DNA from 3 places in the Serratia sp. YWN4 genome. Region 2 is predicted to be linked to each of the others. Evidence: predicted binding sites of a transcription regulator. Region 2 holds the regulator's gene; each other region holds the start of a gene.
What was found. The regulator Fur, encoded in region 2, represses iron uptake genes when iron is present. The targets are predictions, from matches to a motif close to ATAATAATGAGAACNACTATCAA.

Region 1 (10,047 bases), 1.2 Mb from region 2:
CATACGGACTTCATAGGCCAAAACCTTGTTGAACTGCTGCAAACTTGGCAGGATGGCGAAGTTGAGCACCACCAGATAGGTCGTCACCAGGCTGACGAACAGCAAGGTGACAATCAACAGTAAAGTTCTGGCAAACGAGCTACGCGGTGAAAAGCGCAATCGCTTCATGCCTTAGTGCCGTCCGGCACGAAGACGTAACCCAGGCCCCAAACGGTCTGAATATAACGAGGATGGGCCGGATCTTCCTCGACCATGCGGCGCAGGCGAGAAATTTGCACGTCGATGGAGCGCTCCATCGCGCTGTATTCGCGGCCACGAGCCAGGTTCATCAGCTTATCGCGTGATAACGGTTCGCGCGGATGGCTGACCAACGCCTTCAACACCGCAAACTCACCGCTGGTGAGCGGCATAGGTTCATCTTCGCGGAACATTTCGCGCGTGCCCAGGTTCAGTTTGAATTTGCCGAAGGCGATCACCGCTTCTTCTTGCGAAGGCGCACCAGGCAGTTCATTGGCCTGACGGCGCAGCACCGCACGAATACGGGCCAACAGTTCACGCGGGTTGAACGGTTTAGGAATGTAGTCATCGGCACCGATTTCAAGCCCGACAATGCGATCCACTTCTTCACCCTTGGCGGTGACCATGATGATCGGCATCGGGTTGCTTTGGCTGCGCAAGCGGCGGCAGATAGAAAGCCCGTCTTCACCCGGCAGCATCAGATCCAACACCATCAGATGGAAAGATTCGCGCGTCAGCAAGCGATCCATTTGCTCAGCGTTGGCCACGCTACGAACCTGAAAGCCCTGCTCCGTTAAATAACGTTCTAAAAGCGCACGCAGGCGCATGTCGTCATCGACGACCAGAATCTTATGATTTTCTTGCATTGTGTTACTCCCAAAGGCTGTATTGCCTGATTCTAGGCTGTGGCCGGCACAGATGTGTAAGCACTGCTGGCGACGGTTTGGCAACAGCCTTGTATTGTTAAAAAACCCCGTCATTACTGACAGCATTTAATGGTATACATTCTAGCCGAAATTGTTACAAAGCTTATTCTTTTGCTCAGATATCAACTGTTTTCACTTAAGTATCGGGCCAGGGCTCATCAAAAAAACCCTTGCTTGCGCTTGTTTACACCGGCAGCAGAAAATCCCAAAGCAGTGGTTTTGGCAGTGTACCGTAGAGATACCGATAAAAAACTCACCCAATGACCCGTTTATGCGAGAATCCCCAGATTAACGGCTGACTGCAAGGTGGATAACGATGAAAACATTGCTGATTACCCGTGAGGGGTACGACAAGCTGAAGCAAGAACTGGACTTTCTTTGGCGTGAAGATCGCCCGGAAGTGACCAAGAAAGTCACCTGGGCCGCCAGCCTGGGTGACAGAAGTGAAAACGCCGATTACCAGTACAACAAAAAGCGGCTGCGTGAAATCGATCGCCGCGTGCGCTACCTCACCAAATGCCTCGAGCAGTTGAAAATCGTTGATTATTCGCCGCAGCAGGAAGGCCGGGTGTTTTTTGGTGCCTGGGTGGAGATCGAAAACGATGAGGGTGAGATCAAGCGCTTTCGTATCGTCGGTTACGATGAGATTTTCGGCCGTAAAGACTACATCTCCATCGATTCACCGATGGCCCGCGCGCTGCTGAAAAAGGAAGTGGGCGATAGCGCCACGGTGCAAACGCCTGCCGGTGAAGCGTTTTGGTCGGTCAATGAGATCACCTATGTGAAAGAGTAAAGGAGCATGTCAGCCCGCTGCGCTGGCATTTTATCCCTGCAAACCGTATAACTATCCCCCTCTTGATTATCGTGCTGAACAGATACCCGACTTATGAATGACCCACTGAGCCGCATTATTGCAACAGAATTGCAGGCCCGGCCGGAGCAAGTTGACTCCGCCATCCGCCTGCTGGATGAAGGTAATACCGTGCCGTTTATCGCACGCTATCGTAAGGAAGTCACCGGAGGCCTGGACGACACCCAACTGCGCCAGTTGGAAACCCGCCTGGGTTACCTGCGTGAACTGGAAGATCGCCGCCAGACCATCCTCAAGTCCATCGACGAGCAAGGTAAACTGACCGAACAACTGGCCGGGGCAATTAACGCCACCCAGAGCAAAACCGAACTCGAAGACCTCTACCTGCCGTATAAACCCAAACGCCGCACCCGTGGCCAGATCGCTATTGAAGCCGGTCTGGAGCCGCTGGCCGACTTGCTGTGGCAAGATCCGCAGCAACAGCCAGAACAGGCGGCCGAACGTTATGTCGATGCCGACAAGGGCGTTGCCGATGTCAAAGCGGCGCTAGACGGTGCGCGCTATATCCTGATGGAGCGCTTCGCCGAAGATGCCACGCTGCTGGCTAAAGTGCGCGACTACCTGTGGAAAAACGCCCATCTGGTGTCCAAGGTGGTGGAAGGCAAAGAAGAGGAAGGCGCGAAATTCCGCGACTACTTCGATCACCACGAACCGATTTCACAAGTGCCTTCTCACCGTGCGCTGGCGATGTTCCGTGGCCGCAATGAAGGGGTACTGCAACTGGCGCTGAATGCCGACCCGCAGTTTGAAGAAGCACCGCGCGAAAGCCAGGGCGAGTTGATCATCATCAACCACCTGAACCTGCGGCTGAATAACGCACTGGCCGATGCTTGGCGCAAAGCGGTGGTTAACTGGACCTGGCGCATCAAGGTGCTGTTGCACTTGGAAACCGAACTGATGGGCACCCTGCGTGAGCGTGCGGAAGACGAAGCGATCAACGTTTTCGCCCGCAATATGCACGATCTGCTGATGGCCGCCCCGGCCGGTATGCGCGCCACCATGGGCCTGGATCCAGGCCTGCGTACCGGTGTCAAAGTGGCGGTGGTCGATGCCACCGGCAAGCTGGTGGCGACCGATACCGTCTATCCACACACCGGCCAGGCCGCCAAAGCGGCTGCGGTGGTTGCCGCATTGTGCATTAAGCATAAAGTGGAACTGGTGGCGATCGGCAACGGCACCGCCTCCCGTGAAACCGAGCGTTTCTTTGCCGAACTGCAACAGCAGTTCCCAGAGGTCAAAGCGCAGAAAGTGATCGTCAGCGAGGCCGGTGCTTCGGTGTATTCCGCCTCCGAACTGGCGGCGCTGGAATTCCCGAATCTCGATGTTTCGCTGCGCGGTGCAGTGTCTATTGCTCGCCGCTTGCAGGATCCGCTGGCCGAACTGGTGAAGATTGACCCTAAATCCATCGGCGTTGGCCAATACCAGCATGACGTCAGCCAAAGCCAGTTGGCGAAGAAGCTGGATTCAGTGGTGGAAGACTGCGTAAACGCCGTGGGTGTTGATCTGAATACCGCGTCCGTGCCTTTATTGACCCGCGTGGCCGGTTTGACGCGCATGATGGCGCAGAACATCGTCACCTGGCGTGATGAGAACGGCCGTTTCAGCAACCGTGAACAGCTGCTGAAAGTCAGCCGTCTGGGGCCAAAGGCCTTTGAACAGTGCGCGGGCTTCTTGCGTATCAACCACGGTGATAACCCGCTGGATGCCTCAACCGTTCACCCGGAAACCTACCCGGTGGTGGAACGCATTCTGGCCGCCACCCAGCAGGCGTTGCAGGATCTGATGGGCAACTCGAACGCCATCCGCAACCTGAAAGCCAGCGATTTTACCGATGAGAAATTCGGTGTGCCAACGGTGACCGACATCCTGAAAGAGCTGGAAAAACCGGGCCGCGATCCGCGCCCAGAATTCAAAACCGCCACCTTTGCTGAAGGCGTGGAAACGCTGAACGATCTGCAAGTCGGGATGATTCTGGAAGGTTCGGTCACCAACGTCACCAACTTCGGCGCGTTTGTGGATATCGGCGTGCATCAGGATGGCCTGGTGCATATCTCCTCGCTGGCAGATAAATTTGTGCAGGATCCACACACCGTGGTGAAAGCCGGTGATATCGTCAAAGTGAAGGTGATGGAGGTCGATCTGCAACGCAAGCGTATTGCACTCAGCATGCGCCTGGATGAGCAGCCGGGCGAAGGTTCATCGCGCCGTGGCAGCAACAGCGCTCCAGCACGCGACAACGCTTCACGCGCGCCTGCCAATAAAGCCGCGAAACCACGCAGCACCAGCACCACACCGGCCAACAACAGCGCCATGGGTGACGCTCTGGCTGCCGCATTCGGCAAAAAACGCTAAGCCTAACGGCAGAGGGTGGCGCTCACTCCGCCCTCTGCCACACAATATTTCCACTAATTTTTGATACACCGCAAGAAAGTAGTACAATTAGCGGTCAATAACCCTGTTTTTTGTATTGATTACGATAATCGTTCTCACTATTATTGTGTTGCGTGTTTATTGGGCCATGCCATGGCTCAGCTGTTTTGGCTCTATTTACCTCCTCGGGTAGCCTGGGCAAAACTGTTCTGAAAGTGCGTTCCAACGGGAACGCTTTGATCACCAAGAAGGTAATATGCATCTTCTTCCTAAACAGACTTATAAAATTACCGGTTTCTCCAGTGAAATCAGCCCCGCTTACCGGCAGAAGCTGCTGTCGCTCGGGATGCTGCCCGGCTCATTATTTGAAGTAGTCCGCATTGCACCACTCGGCGATCCAATAGAAATAAAAACCCGCCGCGTCAGCCTGGTGCTGCGGAAAAAAGATTTGGACCTGATCCTGCTCGACGGCCAGTAATCACACGCCGCCCCCCGCCTCAGGCTTTTGCCGTGCTTCTGCGCATGGCCGGTACTTAATTTACTGATATCACGTTGGATTATGAAAAAAATCACCATTGGCTTGATAGGTAATCCGAACTCAGGGAAAACCACACTGTTCAACCAGCTTACCGGTGCGCGCCAGCGGGTCGGTAACTGGGCCGGGGTTACGGTTGAACGCAAGGAAGGCCAGTTTGCTACAGCGCAATCGCAGGTCACTCTGGTCGATTTGCCCGGCACTTATTCGCTCACCACCATCTCCGAACAGACTTCTCTTGACGAGCAAATCGCCTGCCATTACATCCTGAGTGGCGATGCAGACTTGTTGATCAACGTGGTAGACGCGTCAAACCTGGAGCGCAACCTTTACCTGACGCTGCAACTGCTGGAGCTGGGCATTCCCTGCATCGTGGCGCTGAACATGCTGGATATCGCCAGAAGCCAGCGTATCGAGATTGATCTTGCGGCCCTGTCTGAGCGCTTGGGTTGCCCGGTCGTACCGCTGGTTTCCACCAAAGCCGACGGCATTGGCGTGCTGAAACAGATGATCGACGGTCATCGGTTCAATCAGCTCAAAGCGTTGGTGAATTACCCGCCGCTGCTGCTGCATGAAATCAATCGGCTGACCGATGCCATGCCGCAGAACTTGCCCACCGAACAGCGCCGCTGGCTGGCGCTGCAAATGCTGGAAGGGGATATTTATAGCCACCAGTTGGCCGGAGATGCCGTCGCTTTACTGCCGGATGCCAGGCAAGCGCTGCAACAGCAGCAGCAGGAAGATCCGGCACTGGTGATTGCCGATGCCCGCTATCAGTCGATCGCCACCCTTTGCGATGCCGTCAGCAACGCGCAGCAAGCCCTGCCGAACCGCCTGACCGAAATGCTGGATAAAGTGATCCTCAACCGCTGGCTCGGCGTGCCGATTTTTCTGCTGGTGATGTACCTGATGTTTCTGCTGGCGATTAACATCGGTGGTGCGCTGCAACCGATCTTCGATCTCGGTTCGGCGGCCATCTTTATTCAGGGGATCCAATGGATCGGTTATACCCTGCATTTCCCAGAATGGCTGACCATTTTCCTGGCGCAGGGCGTCGGCGGCGGTATCAATACCGTGCTGCCGCTGGTGCCGCAGATCGGCATGATGTACCTGTTCCTGTCCTTTCTGGAAGACTCCGGCTACATGGCACGCGCCGCCTTTGTGATGGATCGCCTAATGCAGGCGCTCGGCTTGCCGGGGAAATCCTTCGTGCCGCTGATCGTCGGTTTCGGCTGCAACGTACCGTCGATCATGGGGGCACGCACGCTGGATGCCCAGCGTGAACGCCTGATCACCATCATGATGGCTCCGTTTATGTCCTGCGGTGCGCGGTTGGCGATCTTCGCCGTATTCGCTGCGGCGTTCTTCGGCCAAGATGGCGCTGGCGTGGTGTTCTCGCTGTATATGCTGGGTATCGTGGTCGCTATTCTTACCGGTCTGGTGCTGAAATACACCATCATGCGCGGTGAAGCGTCACCGTTCGTCATGGAGTTACCGGTCTATCACGTACCCCACCTGAAAAGCCTGCTGTTGCAGACCTGGCAACGCCTGAAAGGTTTTGTGCTGCGCGCCGGGAAAGTGATCGTCATCGCCAGTATCTTTATTGGCGGCCTGAACAGCTTCTCGTTCAGCGGCAAGCCGGTAGACAGCATCAATGATTCAGCGCTGGCCTCGGTTTCCAAAGTGCTCACACCGCTGCTGCAACCGATGGGCGTGCATAGCGATAACTGGCAGGCGACCGTCGGCCTGGTCACCGGAGCAATGGCCAAAGAAGTGGTGGTGGGCACGCTCAACACGCTGTACACCGCCGAACACATCACCAATCAGCCGTTCGACGCCGCCAATTTCAACCTGCTGGATGAATTGGCGGCCGCCCTAGATGAAACCTGGCAGGGTCTGAAGGGCACTTTCAGCCTCAGCGTACTTGCCAACCCGATCGAAGCCAGCAAGGGCGATGGTGAAATGGGCGCAGGCTCCATGGGGGTAATGAGCAGCAAATTCGGCACCTCAATTTCTGCTTACAGCTATCTGATCTTCGTGCTGCTGTACGTGCCGTGCGTTTCGGTGATGGGTGCGATTGCCCGCGAATCGAGCCGGGGTTGGATGACCTTCTCCATCCTGTGGGGGCTGAATGTGGCCTACTCGCTGGCCACCCTGTTCTACCAGGCAGCAACCTTTAGCCAGCATCCGCAATACAGCCTGGTGGTGATCCTGTCGGTACTGGCCTTCAATGCCCTGCTGTTGCTGGCATTACGTAAGGCTCGTAGCCGCGTGACCATCCGCCTGCGCAACGCAACGCCTGCCGCCTGCTGTCAAAACCCGCAAGGTGATTGCCACTGATGGCCAGCCTGTTACAGATCCGTGATGCGCTCGCCTTGCAGGGCAGCGCTCAGGCGCAGCAGTTGAGCCACCAATTGGCAACGCCGCTGCCGCTGGTTGAAGCCATGCTGGAGCGTTTAACCGATCTGGGTAAAGTGGAGCGTATCGAGCAGGATAACAGCGAATGCCTGAGCGGCAGCTGCAAGCGCTGCCCGGAAAGATGCAGTACGGTAGTTTATCGCTTGAAAAACTAGAGACAAAAAACAGGGGCGCACGCTATGCGCCCCTCGTTAGCAGATTATTTCTTATCTTTGTACACTTCGGCGGCCGCACTGAACTTGCCGTGCTCGCGAGCAGCCACAACCACGTAGTACTGCCCACCTTTCTCGTCAGCCAGTTTGGACAATTCCTCTTTCAAGTCCATTGGATCGGTGGCTTGGGCAGTTGAAGTGATCATGCCAATTTTCTCGTACTTGCCTGGTGCCTTATCCAAATCTTCCTGAGTGAGCAATGTTGCCGCCATTGTGCTGAAAGACGCGAAACCCACAACCAATGCTGCAACCGTCATCTTCAATGATTTCATGACCATACCTCTAAGCGGATAAATGAGTTGTTATGAAAGCCGTTAACAATAAATAAAGGATCGATACGCCACGACATGCAACAACCCCAGTGAAAAATACATGCAGTTTTCTCACCGTTCGCCACACATCTAGCCCTTCATATATCGAATCAGCCTGCTTTTTTATCCGCCAATTAGTTGACCTTGTAGCGCTATTTTGTGCCTTTTTTAGCCGCAATCAGGGTGATATCAGCGCGAAGCCGCGCGCCTACCGGGTTGCAGCAAATTGATTAATAATGCTGGTGAATTCTTCAGGGTGAGAGATAAAAGGCGCATGGGCCGCTTTAGGGATCACCACCGAAGATGACTGTGGCCACCACTCATCCAGCAGTGCTGCCACCTTGCGTGGCACCAAACCATCCAGGTAACCATAAATGCGCAGCACCGGCATCGCTGGTTTGGCCAATTGCTGCCGCTGATCCACGGTACGCAGCATATCAAGCCCGCTATTGAGCACCGCGACACCCGGTGTCGGTTGATTGAGCACCACGGCTTTTAACAGGCGCGCATCCTGGCGGGCACTTTCGGTCCCCAAGGTTTGCAGCGCCAGAAAGCGCTCTACGGTACGGTTGAAATCCTCGCTGAGCTGCTGCTTGAAACCGCTCAGCACTTCTGGGCGGATCCCCGGCCAGTCATCCTGCGCAGCAAAGCAGGGCGAAGAGGCCACGGTAATCAACCCTGCTACCCGCTCAGGCTGCATCAGTGTAATCTGCCCGGCCACCAGCCCGCCCAATGACCAGCCCAGCCAATACGCGCGCGCGGGGGCTGCCGCCAGCAGGATTTCCGCCATCTGTTGCAGCGATAACGCGCCATAACCCTGGCTGCGGCCATAACCCGGCAGATCGACCAGGTGAACCCGAAAATGCGGCGTCAATCGCGCCAATGTGCAACCCCATACTTCAGCGTTCAATCCCCATCCGTGCAGCAGCACAAGATCGCAATCGCCCTCGCCCATTGTTTGCCAATACAGCGCTGTCATCAGTTATTGTCCTTCTGAACTCGTTCCGTCACGGAGGACGGCTATGCTATCAATCTACAGCCGCTGTTGGCTATGTCGGCAACCATTACGGCTGATGCAGCAGGGCATTTGCAGTTACTGCCTGCGCGAACTGCCCGCCAAACCCATCAGTTGCCCACGCTGTGGTTTACCTAGCGGCGATCCGCACCAGCCTTGTGGCCGCTGCCTGCAACGGCCACCGCCCTGGCAGGCACTGGTTTTTGCCACCGACTATCGCCTGCCTATCAGTAGCTTAATCAAGCGTTTCAAATTCCAGCGCACGCCGGAACTGGCCCCAACGCTGGCGCGGTTGCTCCTGCTGCATTGGCTGCAAGCGCACCGAGAGCAACATCTGAACAAACCGGACATCATTTTAGCGGTACCCTTACAGGATCGGCGTTGTTGGCGCAGGGGTTACAATCAGAGCGATCTGCTGGCCCGGCCACTGGCACACTGGTTAGGGTGTGAATATCGGCCCGCCGCGCTGCGCCGGATCAGGGCTACCTCGCCACAGCAGCAATTAATCGCCCGCGCGCGGCGGCGCAATTTACGCGGCGCATTCCGTTGTGATGAAAATCTGGCAGGAAGGCATATAGCGCTGCTGGATGATGTGGTGACCACCGGTAGCACGGTGGCAGAAATCGCTAAATTATTGCAGAAACAGGGCGTCGCATCATTGCAGATCTGGTGCGTCTGCCGCACATTGTAGTACCACCGCAATGGGCGTATTATATCCTACTATAGCAGTCAACTATTGAGTCAATGCCATGATCCGTATAACAGATGCAGCACAGGAACATTTTGCCAAACTGTTGGCAAACCAAGAAGAAGGCACCCAAATCCGCGTATTCGTGATTAATCCGGGTACACCAACGGCTGAATGCGGTGTCTCTTATTGCCCGCCCGATGCGGTAGAAGCGACAGACACCGAACTGAAGTTCGAAAAGCTGTCTGCCTACGTCGATGAATTAAGCACGCCGTATCTGGAAGACGCCGAAATCGACTTTGTCACCGATCAACTCGGTTCCCAGCTCACGCTGAAAGCGCCAAACGCCAAAATGCGCAAAGTCGACGACAATGCCCCGTTGATGGAACGTGTGGAATACGTGCTGCAATCGCAGATCAACCCGCAGTTGGCGGGCCACGGCGGCCGCGTTACGCTGATGGAAATCACCGATGACGGGCTGGCTATCCTACAGTTTGGCGGCGGTTGCAACGGTTGTTCGATGGTCGACGTGACGCTGAAAGAAGGGATCGAGAAAGAGCTATTGCAGAAGTTCCCAGAACTGAAAGGGGTACGCGATCTCACCGAGCATCAGCGTGGCGAACACTCCTATTATTGATGTGTATAGGGCGCCAATACGGCGCCCTAACTTAATACATTATCCA
Region 2 (10,047 bases):
GGGAATGTTGTTGGTCCTGATCCCGTGGCGATCGGGTGAAGTCTGGCCAATCATTTTCTTGCTTAATCTACTGTATGCCGTTGCTATTTATCGTCATGCTTTAACCTCACACGCCTTCTTCCTGCAACAGGTCAGACTGGAAGAAGACAGCATCTTATTGGCTGAGAAATTCCGTGTGGCGAAAGAGGAGGCGGAACAGGCATTACATGATAAAAACCTGTTTCTCACCACCGCCAGCCACGATCTCCGCCAACCGATTCACGCAATGGGATTTTTGATTGAAGCGATCGTGCACAAGAATCGCGATCCCCGGTTGAACCCGCAGCTCCATGATCTGCAAGAGAGTGTGCGTTCGTTACATTTAATGTTTAACTCACTGTTGGACCTGACAATAATAGAAAACAATGCCATCAATGTCCCGCAGACAAACGTGGAGTTAGTGCCATTAATCGACTCGATCATCACTCTGTTTCGTGAAGAGGCGAATAATAGGGGCTTAACGCTACGCTCGAGATTCCCTCGGCAACGCTGCGTTGCTTTAGGCGATCTCTCGTTGCTCAAACAGTCGTTAATCAACCTGACGCACAACGCACTACGATACACCCCACAAGGTGGGGTGCTGATCTCTGTTCGCCCGCGTGGCAAAGAGTGGTTGATCGAAGTCTGGGATACCGGAATTGGCGTTGCTGATGCTGAAAAAAGCCAGATTTTCTCTCCCTTCTATCGCCCGGAGCTTGCCTGGCGTATAGACAGTGCCGGGCATGGACTGGGCCTGGCGGTAGTAGCAAGATGCGCGAAACTGATGAAAGTACAGTGCGGAATGAGCTCGATAGAAGGGAAAGGTTCACGTTTTTGGATGCTTCTGCCAGCCAGCGACACAATGGCAGCCATAGCGCCATTAACCGCACAGCAAAAATCCTTATCCGCACCGCATAGAACGCTTTCCGGAACCTGCTTGGTCGTTGACGACGATCCCTTGGTTACCTCTGCCTGGGAGAGCCTGATGCAGGCTTGGGGAGTGACGGTTCGCTGCGTCGCTTCTGCCAACGAAGCTTTTGCCGTGCTTGAGAGCGGCTTTTCTCCGCAGGCGATCTTGTGCGATCAGCGCTTGCGTTCAGGTGAGAGTGGTTTCGATATTTTGCAGGAGTTACTCCAACGTTTACCACAGGCCAGTGGCGCGATGGTCAGCGGCGAATTTAATTCGGAGATCTTGCAACAAGCGGAAAGAGAGGGTTACCTGGTGTTATCTAAGCCATTAGAGCCTTCGCAGCTTCATGCTCTGCTTTCACAGTGGCTTTCTTCTGAGTAGCTTGGCATCAACAATGTGCTGCCAGAAAGGTATTGATAACATCTATCTAACTTATAAATACCTACCTAAGCATGATACCCTGACCCAATGTCTTTAAATCGTAAACTTCACCATGAAATTACATTATCAACTCTTGGCTGCCGAGGCTCCCACATTACCGATAGTGCTGCTCCACGGCATGTTCGGCAACCTGGATAACCTTGGCATACTGGCACGCGACCTGAATCAACAGCATACGGTGATCAAGGTCGATCTGCGCAATCATGGGCTTTCGCCGCGTGCTGATGAGATGACCTATCCGGCGATGGCGCAGGATCTGCTGACGTTGCTGGATGATTTGCAGTTGGATAAGGTCATCGTCATCGGCCACTCCATGGGTGGTAAAGCCGCCATGGCGCTCACGGCGATAGCCCCTGAGCGGGTTGAACGGCTGATTGTGATCGATATCGCCCCGGTGGCTTATAACACCCGCCGCCACGACAAGATTTTTGCTGCTCTGCAAGCGGTCACCGATGCCGGTATTAGCCAACGGCAACCGGCGGCACAGCTGATGCGCGAATATCTGGATGAAGAAGGCGTGATCCAGTTCTTGTTAAAGTCTTTTCATGCCGGAACCTGGCGCTTCAACCTGCCGGTATTGATCGCACAATACGCGAGCATGATCGGCTGGCAAAATGTCCCCTCTTGGCCACATCCAACGCTATTTATCCGCGGTGGGCTTTCGCCTTATGTGCAGGATGAGTACCGCGAAGACATTGCCCGCCAATTCCCGCAGGCCCGAGCTTACGCCGTCGCAGGTACCGGCCATTGGGTTCATGCGGAAAAACCGGACGCTGTGTTACGGGCCATCCGCCGCTTCCTTGATGAAGCCTGAAACAAAGTGGTGAAAAAACGTGCTAAAGAGAACGAGTTAGCGCGTTTTTGGCTAAGTTAAGCATTGTCGTTGCTCTATCTGCTGGGGTAATATGGCGCGCTATTTCCGACGTCTTTCAAGCTGCTATAGCTTGGGTCCTGCGGGGATATAATTTTGCCGCCCAGTTCAACGTGCAAACAAGCACTTGGCTGGAGGTAAATTTGGCTTAGGGTTTATTGGCCCGAATGGTGTTAACTGAACCGTCTGGAAGTGTGAAAACGCTTTCTGATGCAAACTCCCTTGCAGTAGTCCGCAACAATGGCAAAAGAACAAACGGATCGCACGACGCTGGATCTGTTCGCAGATGAACGCCGTCCGGGGCGACCGAAAACCAACCCGCTTTCCCGTGATGAACAGCTTAGAATCAATAAGCGTAATCAGCTACGGCGTGACAAAGTGCGTGGATTACGGCGTGTGGAGCTGAAAATCAACGCAGACGCCGTGGATGCTCTGAACAAACTGGCGGATCAGCGCGATATCAGTCGCAGCGAATTGATTGAGCAAATGCTGCTGGCAAAACTGGCGGAAGAACAGCCAGAATCATGATCTCTTCAGCCGCACGCGCGGCGCGGCGTTAAGGATGACGCCGGATCAACACCGCTGGTACTGATCCCCCCGCATCGCATAAATGCGATAAAACCCCAGAGCACATTTCTGGCATGATGGTTATTTACCGGTAAGAGAGAGTCACCACGTTGAACTCTTGCCTTGATCTTACGTAAGACGATACCCAAAGGCTCGACGTTGCAGGTAAGCAACCCACGAACACCAAAGGTATATCCACTGAATTAAAAAGGTTATCTGCAATATGGCTCATGTAGGCATTTTCTTTGGCAGCGATACTGGCAATACCGAAAACATTGCCAAGATGATCCAGAAAAATCTTCAGCAAAAATATGGCAAAGACGTGGCTGAAATTCACGACATTGCCAAAAGCAGTAAAGAAGATCTGGAAGCTTTCGACATCCTGCTGCTCGGCATCCCCACCTGGTATTACGGTGAAGCCCAGTGTGACTGGGATGACTTCTTCCCAACGCTGGAAGATATTGACTTCAACGGCAAGCTGGTGGCGCTGTTTGGTTGTGGTGACCAAGAAGACTATGCAGAATATTTCTGCGATGCGATGGGTACCATCCGTGACATCATCGAACCGCGTGGTGCTGCGATCATCGGCCACTGGCCAACCAAAAGCTACCACTTCGAAGCCTCTAAAGGCTTGGCAGACGACCATCACTTCGTCGGCTTGGCTATCGACGAAGATCGTCAGCCTGAACTGACCAACGAACGCGTAGATGCCTGGGTTAAACAAATCAGCGAAGAGCTGAGCCTGGCCGACATCGTCGGCTAAGCCCCCCTCCAGATATTGTACAAAAGCCCTGCAAAGCGCATAGTGTCGGCTACAGGGCTGCTATCGGTATCACGGATTAGAGTAATAGAAGCTACAAGTCTGTAACTTCCCGCACTATCAGGGTAAACTGCGGCATCGGTTTATCCCATCCATCAAGACGTTGCATATACCCTTATGCAATAGTGCAGATATACCTTTGTTAACAACCGACGGTTTCTATTTAGAGCAAGCGGTTCTATAATGAGACGCAATTAATTCTTTTTGTGCCGACCAATGCCATAGGCGAAAACGCCCCAACTTGATTAGCACAGTAACAGGACTGAATCCGCATGACTGACAACAATAACGCATTGAAGAAGGCCGGCTTAAAAGTCACGCTTCCGCGACTCAAAATTCTGGAAGTCTTGCAGGATCCGGCATGCCATCACGTCAGTGCGGAAGATCTGTACAAAAAACTGATAGATATGGGTGAGGAAATCGGCTTGGCAACGGTTTATCGCGTACTGAATCAATTTGATGATGCGGGCATTGTGACTCGTCACAATTTCGAAGGCGGTAAATCCGTGTTCGAACTGACCCAGCAGCATCATCACGATCACCTGATTTGCCTGGACTGTGGCAAAGTGATCGAGTTCAGCGACGAACCTATCGAAGTGCGTCAGCGTGATATCGCCAAACAGCACGGTATTAAGCTCACCAATCACAGCCTGTACCTGTACGGCCATTGTGAAGTAGGTGATTGCCGCGAAAACGATACGCTGCATGACAAGCGATAACTCTGGCCTGCCAGAATCGAGAAACCGCCTTAATGGCGGTTTTTTTGTGCCTGCGATTTACAGACAAAAAAATCCCCGGACAGGCCGGGGAAAATGATAATTCCAAATATTGCACTCTCTTGCAGCACTTCTTTCTGACACGGACTACACCTACAGCCCATCCGCCGACACGCAGATGGGCTGAGTTTTGGCTTAGGCTTTTACCGGCTCGGCACGGCTGAAACGTTTGCCATCCGGGCTGACCGCACGGATTTGAACATCACCCGCAACGGCCGGGCGAGCACGATCGTCATAGCGCTGCCACTGTTTGCCGCCATCGGTAGAATATTCAATAGCCAAACCAGGCAAGGAGATATTAGCCTCCAGCTTGCCATCAACAACGCGTGCTCCCGGCACTGGCAGACGGTAGCTCACGCCACCTTTATCCAGCTTGGCCAACTCACGTTGCCCGATCAGGTTGGCAAAGTGCAGCCAGTCCTTTTCCAGCGTCTTGGTATCGACATGATGGGTTTCGCCACCTTTGTATTCACGACCGGCTTGATAATCCTGCTCCCAGCTCGCACGGTGCCAGGCACGTTCCGCAACAGACAGAGCACGTGGATAAATCATGTATTCCATTTGCTGGTCGGTACGCACAACTTCACTCCACAGCTGAGCTGAGAGGCCATAAGCACCCGGCCATGATTTGTCACTCTTGGCGGTGAAATGGTTGCCATCGCGGTCAACCGAGGTTTCAGCGTTTTGCGGCAGGTTGTTTGGTGCGAAGCTGAAGATCTTCTGCTCATCGCTGAAACGGGTGCCCCAGTAGTAACCATGCTCTTCCGGGGTCACTTCATAGGGGAAGTCCATATAGACGTAATCCGGGTTGGAGATCACCACCTGATAGCCCTTGTTCGCCCAGTCGTTGGCTGAGTCGAAGCCGCCCCAGAACAGGGTATCCCAGAAGTTCACCGTAACATTCTTAGTCGCGAAGGCTTTCGAGTCTTTGGCATCTTTCAGGCCATCCTGCCACGCCTGCATGCTGTCAATGCCGTGCGCTTTCACCAGTTGGCTGACTTCAAGCCCGAAGTAGCTCGGCAAGTGTTCCATATCTTCCACTTTGCCGTCTTTGATGATCGCCTGACAAACCTCAGACTTGGCCCATGGCTTGTCTTCTTTGCTCAGATCAAGAATGCCCTTGCCCGCTTCCGGCTTCTTCACATCGGTATAACCGGCACCCAAGCGGATGTTCTTCGCTTCATCCCCACCAAAATGCCAGGTTTGCAGTGGTTGACCGGCTTCTTTGTGCATCTGGGCGACTTCACCAATCACTTTATCAACAAAGTTTTTGGATGAATCCAGGCACGGGTTCAGGTAGCTCTGACGGTTAAAATACTGCACCGAGGTGGTATTGGACGTATCGGTCGGATCCACCAGGCGGAACTCATTCGCCTCTTTCTCTTTACCTTCAGCCAGCAGTTTCTTGTAGCGCGCTTCCATGGAAACGATCGCAGCGCGGGCATGCGCAGGCATGTCAATCTCTGGGATCACTTCAATCTGGCGTGCCTGAGCATATTTAACGATGTCGATATAGTCCTGACGGGAGAAGAAACCACCGTGCGGCTCTGGGCCTGAACCGTATTGCGGCAGCAGACAGGTGGTTTCGCTCAGGTCATGGCAACGCTGGCCACCCACCTCGGTCAGTTCCGGCAGGCCTGGGATCTCAATACGCCAGCCTTCATCATCCGTCAGGTGGAAGTGGAATTTATTCAGCTTATAGGCCGCCATCTGATCCAACAGACGCAGCACCGCATCTTTATGGTGGAAGTTACGCGCCACATCCAGGAAGATGCCGCGGTATTGGAAACGCGGTGCATCTTTGGCATCCAGCGTGGCAATCTTCTTGCTGCCGTCAGACGGGATCAGCGACAGAATGGATTGCAGGCCATAGAACACCCCGGCCTGATCGAAGCCGGTGATCGCAGCCCCTTTCTCACCAATCTTCAGTTGGTAAGCGCCTGGAACCGCCAGATCGCCTTTAAATGCGCCCGGTTGAATATCGGTTTTGATTGGATAACCACCAGCATGGTTTGCCACGCCCAGCAGTTCAAAACGCTTGGCTGCCGCATCTGCCGCTGGTTTGGTCAACGCGCTTAGATCCAAGGCAACACCTTTGCTCAGATCCACATCATGCTGATGAACCTTAACTTCCATCGGCGTTGGCATAATCTGGCCACGCAATGCTGCCGCTGGCAGCACTTTCAGATCCTGATTCTTGGTGAAGCGGCTTTCTGGCACCATCAGAATGTTATGGTCATCCTTGGTACGCTTCCACTGGTCACCGGTGAACGGGGTAACAAACTGGTTCACATCTTCGGTATCGGTATTCGCCAGGATCTTAGGCTTGGCATCACCTGAAGTGGCATACCAGCGCGGCAAGAAATCACTGTGGAACACCTGCCAGTATTCGGCAATAATCGGGATTTCAACGGCCTGCTTGGCCGGGAAGCTGGTGAATTTGTCGGTAGGTTCCAGCTTGTACAGATCGCCAGTGATATGGGTAATCTTGAACTGTTCGTTATCCACTTTCAGCGTCTGACGCGGACTGTGGAAATAAATTGCCCAGTCTTTATCTTTGATTTCCTGGCCATCGTTGGCCAGAGTGATCAACACCTTATTACAAGATGCCCAATCGGCACCCAGCTTGGCGCAATCAACACCATTATCAGCTGCACGGTTATCCAGCATCTTAAGATTCACTTTCAGCTGGCTGAGTTGATCAACAACCTGCTGGTTAGCCATGGCTGAACCCACGCTGCCAAATAGCCCGACGGTGGCGGTCAGGGCTGCAAGAGCACTCATCTTGAACTTGTTCATCTTCAACCTCTTCGGTAATCCGTTGTTGTTATCGCGAATCTCTTGCCCGATTTTTCGCTGCGTGCCTTTGCTTTAGAACAGGTGGCGGCAAGATTCGCTTTTAAAGCGTGATTTCCCGGCGGCATGGCCACCGGGGAAAACATTAGAAGATAGTGAATGGGGCAATAACGATGAATTTAACGTCTCTCTCATCTTGGAAAATGTTGCCGTAACCACCGCTCCAGCTAGGCAGATCGGAATGGTTGTCGTATTGCGTGAAGTGCAGTTTGAACAGCGTGCCTTTGGCACGGCCATCCTGCAAGGTATAGGCCGCATCCAGGCTATAAGCGCTCTCTCTCAGGCGCTGGCTCTGATCGTAAATCGGGTTAGTGCTTGGCTTCGCGTCCCAGGCATAAACATAAGAGGCACCGACCGACATGCCAGGAATATCCCACTTGCTCAGGTCATACATCACGCCGCCGTAAACCGCTTTTTCGCCGTTGGCGTTAAAGTCGGAACGGTTATCCCACCAGATATCAAGACGGCCGTTGGAAGAGGCATAAGTCGGGGTCATACGTTGCAGGAAGAAGCCCTGGTTACCCTCAGCCTTGACCATGGTGCCTTCCAGGCGCCAGTTGAACTGACCGGTGGTATAGCCGAAGGTCAGCGCCTGCAACCAAGCCAGACCATCATAAATGCTGTTAGGGTCACGGCTGTCACTGACGCGGTCTTCAGCGCCGTAGAACTGATAGCTGGTGGTCAGTGGATTGCCCGCAACATCAAATTTGTAAGAGGCTTTGGTGAAATACTGATTCACATACCCCTGTGCCTGACCGAAAGCAGCTTCCAGCACCAGATCGTTTTTGAAATCGTACTTGGCGCCCAGTGAATGCAGGTAGGAAACGCGGGTGGTGCGGTCATTCTGACGGAAATCATCCATCTCGAGATGCCAAGGCGCTTTATACTTGTCGGTCCACATGTAGGAGAAGCTCAGAGCTCCGGAGTCACCGTAGTCAAAGTTGGCACCAGCCTCAGCCCCTTGATAGGTGCCTGGCATAAAGCTCCAGTGTGGAGCCAGCAGCGTCTGGCCGCTTGGCTGGATATAACCCGCACGAGCCCACATCGGGCCATATTTGAATTTACCGGCGGCTTTGTACAGGCTGATACCGCTTTTATCGCCGGAGTAATCTTCATCATAGGTACGATTACGGCTGGAGAAGGCGATTTCGTTAGGGTGGCCACTTTCACTCGACTCTGCCATTTCGATGGCGGTAAATGCCGCCACATCGACACCAAACATGTCGGCCGCATAACCAGACGAGAAATCGAGGTTGGCGTTCCACGTTGAGTGGGAAAGGTTGGTTTTGAACTCACCGCTCTCAACGTCTTTGCGATCGCGTTGACGTTGCCAGTAATAAACCCCACCGGTCATCGTCGAATCATCGATAAACCCTGCCGCTTGCGCTTCAGGCGCCATAACAAACCCTGTTCCTAACAATGCACCCGCGATGGCGAGTACCAGCGTTTTACGCTGAGCACCGTGCGTACCCATAGAAAATTCCTCTTTGACTTGACTTTAAAAGTGCGCCCGCCAGTGTTCACCACTGCCCTGAACGGCCGCTAATAAAAACCCGATCGGGTAAAAGTTCTGCTGATAGGAGAAAACTCCGCTCAGCTTTATTGCTAGCGCTAGACTATTTTTCGCGACGCGAATTATCAAATGAAAAATGAGAGAGAATTGTCAAAGTATGACAAAGAGCACATATCGATGAGATTTTGTTACACGAATGAGCAATATCTTTTTTTGAATAAAAAATTCAATAAAATCAGAATAAATACTGATATCCAGGTAAATACCCTAAGAAAAGAAAGATTTCAGCCTGATAAAAACAAATACTTATGAAAAAAATGAGAGCGCTCTACAAATGATATTAATTTGCATCGCGAATATATAGAAGAGAGTTATACCCGCAGTGCAAAATATCAACATCAGGGGATTTCACAGCGAAAGAGCAGAGATAACGCCACGTTATCGGTGAAAAAAGGGGAGTGCCACAGAGGAAAAACGAGTTATTTCAAGCAATAAAAAAGCGCAACCTAAGTTGCGCTTTAAAACAGTGACAAAATCAGCGTTTATTCGCCCATTTTAGCCCAGGTATCCCGCAGGCCAACGGTGCGGTTAAACACCAGATGCTCCGCAGAAGAGTAGCGACTATCGGCACAGAAATAGCCTTCACGCTCAAACTGATAGGCTTTCTCTGGCTGTGCCGCCGCCAGGCTTGGTTCAACAAAGCCGTGCTTAATCACCAACGATTCCGGGTTGATGGTAGCCAAGAAATCCTCTGCCGCTGCCGGGTTAGCGACACTGAACAAGCGATCGTACAGACGGATTTCCGCTGGCAGCGCGTGTGCCGCAGACACCCAGTGGATCACACCTTTCACCTTACGGCCATCGGCAGGATCTTTGCTCAATGTCTCAGGATCGTAAGTACAGAAGATGGTGGTGATTTCACCCGCGGCATCTTTCTCTACGCGCTCGGCCTTAATCACATAGGCATTACGCAGGCGAACTTCTTTACCCAATACCAGGCGCTTGTACTGTTTGTTGGCTTCTTCACGGAAGTCGGCACGATCGATATACACTTCACGGCTGAAGGGGACTTCGCGGCTGCCCATTTCTGGCTTGTTCGGATGGTGAGGCATGGTAACCATCTGCACATCATCCGTCATGTTCTCAATGATCACTTTTACCGGATCCAGCACGGCCATGGCACGTGGGGCATTCTCATTGAGATCGTCACGAATGCAGGACTCCAACGCCATCATCTCAACGTTGTTGTCCTGTTTGGTCACACCGATGCGCTGG
Region 3 (10,047 bases), 1.6 Mb from region 2:
GGGCCGCATGCCTGCGTAGGGTTGGATGCTACCGGTATAAACCTCAGGGTGGTGCATAATAACCTCCACTTTCATAGTGCAAACCAAGGGCGTAGCCCAGAATACCCTGAGTGGATAGAGAGCAACAGCATAACCCGCCTGGCCGATCAGGCGGGGGCATCAGAAAGTGGTCCAGTTGTTTTCCGTTAACGTGGAGGTTTCTCGCGGTTTTGCTGCCAGCGGTGATTTGACCATTGCCGTTTTCGCTTCGACGGGCTCAGCATGTTCTGCCAAACGGAACACCGCAACGCTTTGCAGCAGCATTTCCGCCTGTTCTTCCAGCGAATCTGCGGCGGCGGCGGACTCTTCCACCAGAGCAGCGTTCTGCTGGGTAGTGTGATCCATTTCCACAATAGCCTGGCCGATCTGCGCGATGCCACGCGTTTGCTCGTCAGAAGCGGCGGCAATTTCTGCCATGATATCGCGCACGTGCGTGACTGAACGGACGATCTGCTCCATGGTATTGCCGGTATTTTCCACCAAGGCGGTGCCGGTTTGAACGCGGCTGACGGACTCGGCGATCAGCCCTTCAATCTCTTTCGCCGCCTGCGCACTGCGCTGCGCCAGATTGCGCACCTCACTGGCCACTACCGAGAAACCGCGGCCCTGTTCACCGGCCCGGGCAGCTTCCACCGCTGCGTTCAGCGCCAGAATATTGGTCTGGAAGGCAATGCCGTTGATCAGGGTGGTAATTTCGGCGATCCGCTGCGAACTGCTAGAGATATCACGCATCGTGCTGACAACCTGACTCACCAATTGGCCGCCCTGCTGTGCGGTTTGTGAGGCATCGGTTGCCAACTGATTGGCATGATGCGCGTTTTCGGCATTCTGTTTCACCGTGGCGGTGAGCTGTTCCATGCTGGCGGCGGTTTCTTCCACTGCCGCCGCCTGCTGCTCGGTACGTGAGGAGAGATCGGTATTGCCTGCGGCAATTTCCCCGGCGGCGGTAGACACCTGGCTGATGCCCATCTGGATTTTCTCAATCATATCGCGCAGATTCTGGCTCATGGCCGCTACGGCGTTCAGCAATTGGCCCAACTCATCGCGGCGGGTGCTGGTTTGCGTTTGGCGTAAATCGCCAGTGGCAATGCGTTCTGCCAGTTCCAGCGTGGTGTGCAGCGGGCGGGTGATTTGCAAGGTGATGCGCCATGACACCAGCAGGCCTGCGAGAATCGTGATCACGGTAATGATGCCCATCTGGATCTGGGCGGTATCGATATTACTGTTGGTTTGCGCCAGTTCATCTTTCATAAACACGCCGATCAGCGTATCGACTTTCTGGGCGGTGTCGCCTAATTGCTGACTGAGCTTTTGTTCGTTTTCATAAGCCGGTAGGTAAGCCGCAATACGGTCTTTATATTCATCCAGCGCCGCCAGCAACGGTTGCAGCAATGGCCGATCGGTATCCTGTAAACGTTGGCTGAGCGCATTGGCCGCGCTGCGGGCGTCGTCGATGGCAACCAGCAGCGGCGCTTCTGACTCTTTGTTCGGGCTCAGCAGCAGGCCGTGGGCACCGTAGCGGATTAACGTCAGCTTCTGGTTAAGTTGGGCAAAAGCCAACGGCAGATCGCCCTGGGCTAACTGTGGTCCGATCTGGCTCAAGCTGTCTTGCACTTCGGACATATTCCAGGTGGCACGCACTGCGTCTTTCTTTGTCACGGCCTGTTGGAAGCTATCTCGCTGCTGCTGATACTTGCCCATCAGCGCTTTCAGCGATTCCAGCTCTTTACGGCTTTGTGGATCCCAATTCAGTTCCTGCGCATGATTGATCAGCTTGACCACATTCTCGATATGCGTGCGGTTATTGTTCAGATAGTCGATTTTGTAGGTTTGGCCGAACATCGCGCGGGCGTATTTCGCCTGGCTGATTTCGCTGGTTATCTGATAGCTGAAATCGATGCGTTCGGTGCGCGATTCAATGAGACGAAGGTAGTAACCCCCGGTGCTGGCGATAATGATGGCCAGTAATAAAATCAGGCTAAATCCCAACGAAAGCTTTTTACCTACGGTGAGATGGGTGAACTTTCCTGCCAATGTCTTCAGTGCCGCCATAAGATTTTCCTTTTGAGGCGCTTGTTAGTTAAACGCAATATCGGCAGGAAAAGGGCGGGCTTTAGTTATAATGCCGGTCAGTTAAGCGCAAAGCTGCATAATTATGCAGCAGGTGCTAAAGGTGTGGCCTCCCTCTCCCTGTGGGAGAGGGAACTGGTTAGCCTTAACTGACAAGCATTAGGGCTTTAGTTATGAGTGGGCAAAAAATGCCCGCATCAGCGGGCATCATCATCAGGGCTAACAGAATTACTTCTGCGCTTCGGCAAAGCGTTTTGCCGCTTCGTCCCAGTTCACCACGTTCCAGAAGGCTTTGATGTAATCCGGGCGGCGGTTCTGGAATTTCAGGTAGTAAGCGTGTTCCCACACGTCCAGGCCGACCAGCGGGAAACCGGAAGCGCCAGAGACGGCTTCGCCCATCAGCGGGCTATCCTGGTTGGCGGTGGAAACCACGGCCAGCTTGTTGCCTTTCAGCACCAGCCAGGCCCAGCCGGAACCGAAACGGGTGGCTGCGGCTTTCTCGAACTCTTCCTGGAATTTCTCGACGCTGCCGAAATCACGCTCGATGGCGGCTTTCAGATCGCCACTCAGCGTGGTACCGGTTTTCAGGCCTTTCCAGAACAGGCTGTGGTTAGCGTGGCCGCCCGCGTTGTTACGCATAAAGGTGCGTTTGTCGGCAGGAACTTTATCCAGATCCTGGATCAGCGCTTCAACGCTCAGCGAAGCCAGCTCAGGGTAAGCTTCCAGCACGGTGTTGGCATTGTTGACGTAGGTCTGATGGTGTTTGGTGTGATGGATTTCCATCGTTTGCTGATCGAAATGCGGTTCCAGTGCGTCATAAGCGTAAGGCAGGGATGGCAGTGAATAACTCATAATCATCATCTCCAATGGGTGTTGGGCGGCGCAAGGCATGAGCACCGCATAAGCAATCGGCTCCCATTATAAGGGATTAAATGATATTGAAAATGATTATCAATGCCTTATGGGTTGTGTGGTTTTTGTGCTAATCGAGATCGTCTAAGAAGTAGCGGTAACTGAAATCGTCTTTAATATCAGTTTCTCGATCACGTAGATGGTAACGCTTGCGCTCTCTTTGACGGCTGGTTTTCCTTTCCGGAAGATTTAGGCCGTAATGATCAAGCGTGATACGCGCTCGCTGTTGAGCCGCATTGTTAGCGAATCCTGATGGTTCGATTTCTCCGGTAAGATAATTAGCAATAAAGTAATCGTTAAATTGATAATTCACATCATCCGGCGCCAACAGGCCGATATCGAATCGTTCGCCTTTCTGGCTTTGGCATTGGTCACAGCACGGGTAAAGATTCTCCCATTTATAGGCCAATGTTGGGTAATCACTTTTAGGCCGAAAATGTTCAATGGTTCTGCGGCTCTCCGCGCCAATGTTGCCACCATCGCAGAAAGCGCAGTGCCCCTGTGTCATAGAAAATAGAAGAGATAATGTCTGCTCGTATTCGAATTTTTTATACCAATCGAATTTATACTTTGGATTCTTATTTTTTGCGGCAATAAATTTTTCTGTCAATGCTTCCCAACATTCCGCTAAATACGGAGGCGTTTCTTCCCTGAAAAATTTGTACATGGGCACCTCAATCTTTTTTGGTCAGCCGCGCTAATTGACGTAATTCCATGCTAATGATGGCAGAAACCTCCTCACTTTTTTTGCTCAGAAGATTGGCGAGCGCTTTCAGTTGGCCGTCGTCCGTGGGGTTAGCCAGATAGTTGTTACGCAACCGGTAGAAATCAGCGAGTTGCTGCTCTGTTTCCACATCAAATTGTTCTGGTACACCAAACACCTCTTCCAGAATCAGTTGATAGCTTTTACCTGCGGATGACGGTTCTGGTTTGATAACATCGGCAATATGTGGATCGCGGCAAATATTCTGTTGTGGCTCAGGCAGGCGATAAACCCAGGCATCTTCAACGGAACCGACCACAAAGGGGGAGTGGGTGGAAACGAACACCTGTGCATTGGGCAGCAGCGTTTGAATGGCGGGCAGAATACGGCGCTGCCATTTGGGGTGCAGGTGAATATCCACTTCGTCCAGAAACAGGATGATGGGTTGAGAAAAAATATCAGGTTTTCCCTGACCTATTTTCCAACTGATTGACTCAATACGTAAAGCTAAGTCGGTAATCCAGCTTAATATAGACTTCAATCCTTCTGGTAGCACATTGAAATCCATTATTACCCCGTTAAGAGTAATACGCAGTTCCAGATTGCTGTCTAAAGTAAAATCTAGATTTACATTGCAAATATCATAAATGAATTCTTGTATTTTTTTTAAGGAAAGCTTTTGCTTTTCAGCATTGGCATTATCTCCAGAGAGTTGGGATAAAGCGACTTTCGTTCTATTATTAGCTATCCATTGTACCAATAACCCTGGGCGAACCGTATTTGTAAAAGAGAGTGCTTTATCAAATGGAGATTCTTTGATTTGGCTGATGCTGCTGACTTTAGCTAATGAGTGATCTTCTCTAACACCTGAATAGGCGAATGCAGCAAAAAGTAATGGAAATAGAGGGCCGGTTAAGTTCTTTGATGTGATGCTATGGTAGCTATCAAGAATAGCCGGGGCCATCTTTATTGAGGTGGCCGCATGGTTTATTTTCAACATTTCTTCAGAAAAGCCAGAGAAACAACCCTCATCACCTGAAAATGAAAAATTGACTTTATTTTTCCCGCCAGTGATAAAACGCGCTTTTAGCAGTTTGTTATTAACATTATCATGCTCAAAAATCGCCGCCAACGCATACAGCAAGGTACTTTTCCCGCAGCCATTGGGTCCGGTGAATATATGAATCTCTGCTTTTTTATTATCTGCCTCAATGCTTTTAATTGGCGGAAAGTCAAAGCGCGTATGTTCAAATACGCCAATATCACGCAGAGTAATGCTTTCAATCCGATAGGGTTGTCGCATAAATTCACCTTTCCGTTGGGAATAAATTTTAACCAAGTTAACTCAAACGCTGCGGATGAGTAAACACCGTCGCCCGGCCGGGTTTGCTAAAGCCTACTAACGTTAAATTACTGCGCTCGGCGATTTCTACCGCCAGCGAGGTCGCCGCAGAGACCACGAACAGGATCTCGGCACCGCACATGGCCGATTTTTGCACCATCTCATAGCTGGCGCGGCTGGAAACCAGGATCGCCCCCTGCTGCCAGCCCTGTTTGGCGCGCAGGCCGAGCATTTTGTCCAGCGCCACATGGCGGCCGACGTCTTCGCAGCCGCCCAACAGTTCACCTTCTGGCGAGATCCAACTGGCGGCGTGGGTGCAGCCGGTATGCTGGCCGACTTCCTGCACCTGGCGCAATTGCCCCAATGCACGATCGAGATTGGCGAGCGAAAATGTTTGGGTGAAAGGCAGCGGGGCGACCGGGCGGAAGATATCTGCCAACTGTTCAATACCGCAGACGCCGCAGCCGGTGCGGCCCGCCATCGCGCGGCGGCGCTCTTTCAGCCCGCTAAAGCGGCGGCTGGAAAGCTCAATCTGCACCTCAAGGCCGTTGCAGGTGGGATTAACCTCTATACTGTAGATATCGCGCGGTGAGTCGATAATACCTTCTGACAGGGAAAAACCCAGGGCGAAGGCCTCCAGATCTTTGGGGGTACACATCATCACCACGTGGGAAATGCCGTTATAAACCAGCGCAACCGGAACCTCTTCCGCCAGCCAGTCTTGCTGCTCAAGAGAGAGTTGCCCGCGCTGAAATACCGGAGCCTGGATCATGCCTGTGATCGCAGTCGCGTTTATGGGTTGCTTTGGGTCTATATTGTTCACTTTAGTGGTACCTGTTTGTAACAACCCCAAGTCCGCTATGATATCATCGCGGCGTCGTTGCGGCCTTCTGGCCAAGCCAACATAAGAATAGCGATTTTAGCGCTTCCCGCTTTGCCGGGGAAAGCGCCATTTGAAACAATGTGACAACACGAGTGAAAGGAGACCCCCATGCAGGTCAGCAGAAGGCAGTTCTTTAAGATCTGCGCTGGCGGTATGGCAGGGACGACGGTAGCTGCTCTGGGCTTTGCCCCGGAAGTGGCGTTAGCGGAAACCCGGCAGTACAAGCTGCTGCGCGCCCGTGAAACCCGTAATACCTGTACGTATTGCTCAGTCGGCTGTGGGCTGTTGATGTACAGCCTTGGTGATGGCGCGAAAAACGCCAAAGAGAGCATTTTCCACATCGAAGGGGATCCGGATCATCCGGTAAACCGTGGTGCGCTTTGCCCGAAAGGCGCCGGTCTGGTGGATTTCATCCACAGCGAAAGCCGCCTGCAATACCCGGAATATCGCGCGCCAGGTTCTGATAAATGGCAGAGAATCAGCTGGGATGATGCCTTTACCCGCATCGCCAAATTGATGAAAGAAGACCGCGATGCCAACTTTGTAAAAACCAACGATAAAGGCGTGACCGTCAACCGTTGGCTGACCACCGGTATGCTGTGCGCCTCGGCCTCCAGCAACGAAACCGGATACCTGACACAAAAATTTAGTCGCGCTCTCGGCATGCTTGCCGTAGATAACCAGGCGCGTGTCTGACACGGACCAACGGTAGCAAGTCTTGCTCCAACATTTGGTCGCGGTGCGATGACCAACCACTGGGTTGATATCAAGAACGCGAACTTAATTATCGTCATGGGCGGTAATGCGGCAGAAGCGCATCCGGTGGGTTTCCGCTGGGCGATGGAAGCCAAAATTCATAATAAAGCCAAGCTGATCGTCATCGATCCGCGCTTTACCCGTACCGCATCGGTGGCGGATTTCTACACGCCTATCCGTTCTGGCACCGACATTGCCTTCCTGTCGGGCGTCTTGCTGTACCTGATCACCAACAACAAGATCAACCGCGAATACGTTGAAGCCTATACCAACGCCAGCCTGCTGGTGCGCGAAGACTTCAGCTTTGACGATGGCCTGTTCAGCGGCTACGACGCGGAAAACCACAAGTACGATAAAACCACCTGGAACTACCAGCTTGACGAGAACGGCTTTGCCAAGCGTGACGTCACCCTGCAAGATCCGCGTTGCGTGTGGAACCTGCTGAAACAGCACGTCAGCCGCTATACGCCAGAGGTGGTGAACAATATCTGCGGTACGCCAACCGAAGACTTTATCAAGGTTTGCGAATATATCGCCGAAACCAGCGTCAACGATAAAACCGCCTCGTTCCTGTACGCCTTGGGCTGGACACAGCACTCGGTCGGCGCACAGAACATCCGTACCATGGCGATGATCCAGTTGCTGCTCGGCAACATGGGGATGGCGGGCGGTGGCGTGAACGCCTTGCGTGGTCACTCCAATATCCAGGGTCTGACCGATCTCGGCCTGCTGTCACAAAGCCTGCCAGGCTATCTGACGCTGCCTTCCGAGAAACAGCCGGATCTGGACACCTACCTGAAGGCCAACACGCCGAAAACGCTGCTGCCGGGCCAGGTGAACTACTGGAGCAACTACCCGAAATTCTTCGTCAGCCTGATGAAGAGCTTCTACGGTGACAAAGCGCAGAAAGAAAACAGCTGGGGCTTTGACTGGTTGCCGAAGTGGGACAAAGGCTACGACGTTCTGCAGTACTTCGAAATGATGTCGCAGGGCAAGGTTAACGGCTACCTCTGCCAGGGCTTCAACCCGGTCGCTTCGTTCCCGAACAAGAACAAAGTGGTGGGGGCGCTTTCCAAGCTGAAATTCCTGGTGACCATCGATCCGCTGAATACCGAGACTGCCACTTTCTGGGAGAATCACGGTGAATCGAACGACGTTGATCCTTCGAAGATTATGACCGAAGTGTTCCGCCTGCCATCCACCTGCTTTGCCGAAGAAAACGGCTCGATCGTTAACTCCAGCCGCTGGCTGCAATGGCACTGGAAAGGGGCTGATGCCCCAGGTGAAGCGCTGGCCGACGGCGAGATCCTGGCCGGGCTGTTAACGCGCCTGCGTGAGATGTACAGCCGTGAAGGCGGTGCCGTGCCTGAGCAGGTGCTGAACATGAGCTGGAACTACCTGACACCGGATGCACCAGCGCCAGAAGAAGTGGCGATGGAAAACAACGGCAAAGCGCTGGCGGATGTTCTTGATCCAGAAGGCAAAGTGCTGGCGAAAAAAGGCGAACAGCTCAGTACCTTCGCGCATCTGCGTGATGACGGTACCACCTCGAGCGGTTGCTGGATCTTTGCCGGTAGCTGGACGCCTGCGGGTAACCAGATGGCGCGCCGCGATAACGCCGATCCATCCGGCCTTGGCAACACGCTGGGCTGGGCCTGGGCTTGGCCGCTCAACCGCCGCATTCTGTACAACCGTGCTTCTGCCGATCCTGCCGGTAAACCGTGGGATGCCAAACGTCAGCTGATCGGCTGGGATGGCACCAAGTGGAGCGGGGCCGATATCCCGGACTACAGCGCCGCCGCACCGGGCAGCGATGTCGGGCCGTTTATCATGCAGCCGGAAGGCATGGGCCGCCTGTTTGCTATCGACAAAATGGCGGAAGGGCCGTTCCCTGAGCACTACGAGCCGTTTGAAACGCCACTCGGCACCAACCCGCTGCACCCGAACGTGGTGTCCAACCCGGCAGCGCGCGTGTTTAAAGACGATCTGGCGACGATGGGCAAAGCCGATAAGTTCCCGTATGTGGGCACCACTTATCGTCTGACCGAGCATTTCCACTACTGGACCAAGCACTCGCTGATCAACGCGATCATGCAGCCGGAGCAGTTTGTGGAGATCGGTGAAAAGCTGGCCGAGAAGAAAGGCATCAAGCACGGCGATCTGGTGAAAGTCAGCTCCAACCGTGGCTTTATCAAAGCCAAAGCGGTCGTGACCAAGCGTATCCGCACGTTGCAGGTGCACGGGCAGGATGTGGACACCATCGGTATCCCGATCCACTGGGGCTATCAGGGTGTGACGCAGAAAGGCTTTATCGCCAATACGTTGACGCCGTTCGTTGGCGATGCCAATACGCAAACGCCAGAGTTCAAGGCGTTCCTGGTTAACGTGGAAAAGGTGTAACGGAGACGAATTATGGCAATGCAATCTCAAGACATCATTCGTAAATCCGCGACCAATGGTTTTACACCGGCCCCGCGTGCCCGTGACCACCAGGAAGAAGTGGCCAAGCTGATCGATGTCACCACCTGTATCGGCTGCAAGGCCTGTCAGGTGGCCTGTTCTGAGTGGAACGATATCCGCGATGAAGTGGGGCACAACGTCGGGGTTTATGATAACCCCGCCGATCTGAGCGCCAAATCGTGGACGGTGATGCGTTTCTCCGAAGTGGAGGAGCACGGCAAACTGGAGTGGCTGATCCGCAAAGACGGCTGCATGCACTGTGCCGATCCGGGCTGCCTGAAGTCCTGCCCGTCGGAAGGGGCGATTATCCAGTACGCCAACGGCATCGTCGATTTCCAGTCCGAGCACTGTATCGGCTGCGGTTACTGCATCGCCGGTTGCCCGTTCGACGTGCCGCGCATGAACAAGGACGACAACCGGGTGTACAAATGCACCCTGTGCGTTGACCGCGTTGATGTCGGCCAGGAACCGGCCTGTGTGAAAACCTGTCCGACCGGGGCGATCCACTTTGGCACCAAAGAGGCGATGAAAGATGTTGCCGCTGGCCGTGTCAGCGAACTGAAAACCCGTGGCTACGAAAACGCCGGTCTGTACGATCCGGCGGGCGTGGGCGGCACTCACGTGATGTACGTGCTGCATCACGCCGATAAACCGCAGCTCTATCACGGTTTGCCGGATAACCCGACCATCAGCCCGGCGGTGACCTTCTGGAAAGGGATCTGGAAACCGTTGGCGGCCGTCGGTTTTGCTGCCACCTTTGCGGCCAGCGTGTTCCACTACATCGGTGTCGGGCCAAACCGCGTCGAAGAAGAGGAAGAACACGACGAACCGCACGATGAGGAGACGCGCAAATGAGGAAGGAAAAGCCAATTCAGCGTTATA

Region 1: the regulator Fur is predicted to act here: its motif matches at 4,289-4,311, upstream of feoA (ferrous iron transporter A).
Region 3: the regulator Fur is predicted to act here: its motif matches at 3,042-3,064, upstream of sodA (superoxide dismutase [Mn]).

What each region holds. Positions count from the first base shown of each region.
Region 1 is NZ_CM147696.1:314,176-324,222, reverse strand. It holds gene envZ (two-component system sensor histidine kinase EnvZ) at 1-168, opposite strand, end outside; gene ompR (osmolarity response regulator transcription factor OmpR) at 165-884, opposite strand; gene greB (transcription elongation factor GreB) at 1,261-1,737, shown strand; gene ACX9GT_RS01445 (Tex family protein) at 1,831-4,167, shown strand; gene feoA (ferrous iron transporter A) at 4,442-4,663, shown strand; gene feoB (Fe(2+) transporter permease subunit FeoB) at 4,745-7,060, shown strand; gene ACX9GT_RS01430 (FeoC-like transcriptional regulator) at 7,060-7,293, shown strand; gene ACX9GT_RS01425 (YdgH/BhsA/McbA-like domain containing protein) at 7,338-7,622, opposite strand; gene bioH (pimeloyl-ACP methyl ester esterase BioH) at 7,870-8,640, opposite strand; gene gntX (DNA utilization protein GntX) at 8,684-9,367, shown strand; gene nfuA (Fe-S biogenesis protein NfuA) at 9,426-10,001, shown strand; gene malQ (4-alpha-glucanotransferase) at 10,041-10,047, opposite strand, start outside.
Region 2 is NZ_CM147696.1:1,526,343-1,536,389, reverse strand. It holds partial or broken gene ACX9GT_RS07195 (hybrid sensor histidine kinase/response regulator) at 1-1,309, shown strand, start outside; gene ybfF (esterase) at 1,422-2,183, shown strand; gene ybfE (LexA regulated protein) at 2,481-2,768, shown strand; gene fldA (flavodoxin FldA) at 3,031-3,570, shown strand; gene fur (ferric iron uptake transcriptional regulator) at 3,900-4,346, shown strand; gene ACX9GT_RS07170 (family 20 glycosylhydrolase) at 4,539-7,202, opposite strand; gene chiP (chitoporin ChiP) at 7,345-8,733, opposite strand; gene glnS (glutamine--tRNA ligase) at 9,315-10,047, opposite strand, start outside.
Region 3 is NZ_CM147696.1:5,442,428-5,452,474, reverse strand. It holds gene yiiM (6-hydroxyaminopurine reductase) at 1-57, opposite strand, end outside; gene ACX9GT_RS25045 (methyl-accepting chemotaxis protein) at 160-2,091, opposite strand; gene sodA (superoxide dismutase [Mn]) at 2,338-2,961, opposite strand; gene ACX9GT_RS25035 (HNH endonuclease family protein) at 3,092-3,688, opposite strand; gene ACX9GT_RS25030 (AAA family ATPase) at 3,696-5,027, opposite strand; gene fdhD (formate dehydrogenase accessory sulfurtransferase FdhD) at 5,065-5,838, opposite strand; gene fdnG (formate dehydrogenase-N subunit alpha) at 6,058-9,105, shown strand; gene fdxH (formate dehydrogenase subunit beta) at 9,118-10,020, shown strand; gene fdoI (formate dehydrogenase cytochrome b556 subunit) at 10,017-10,047, shown strand, end outside.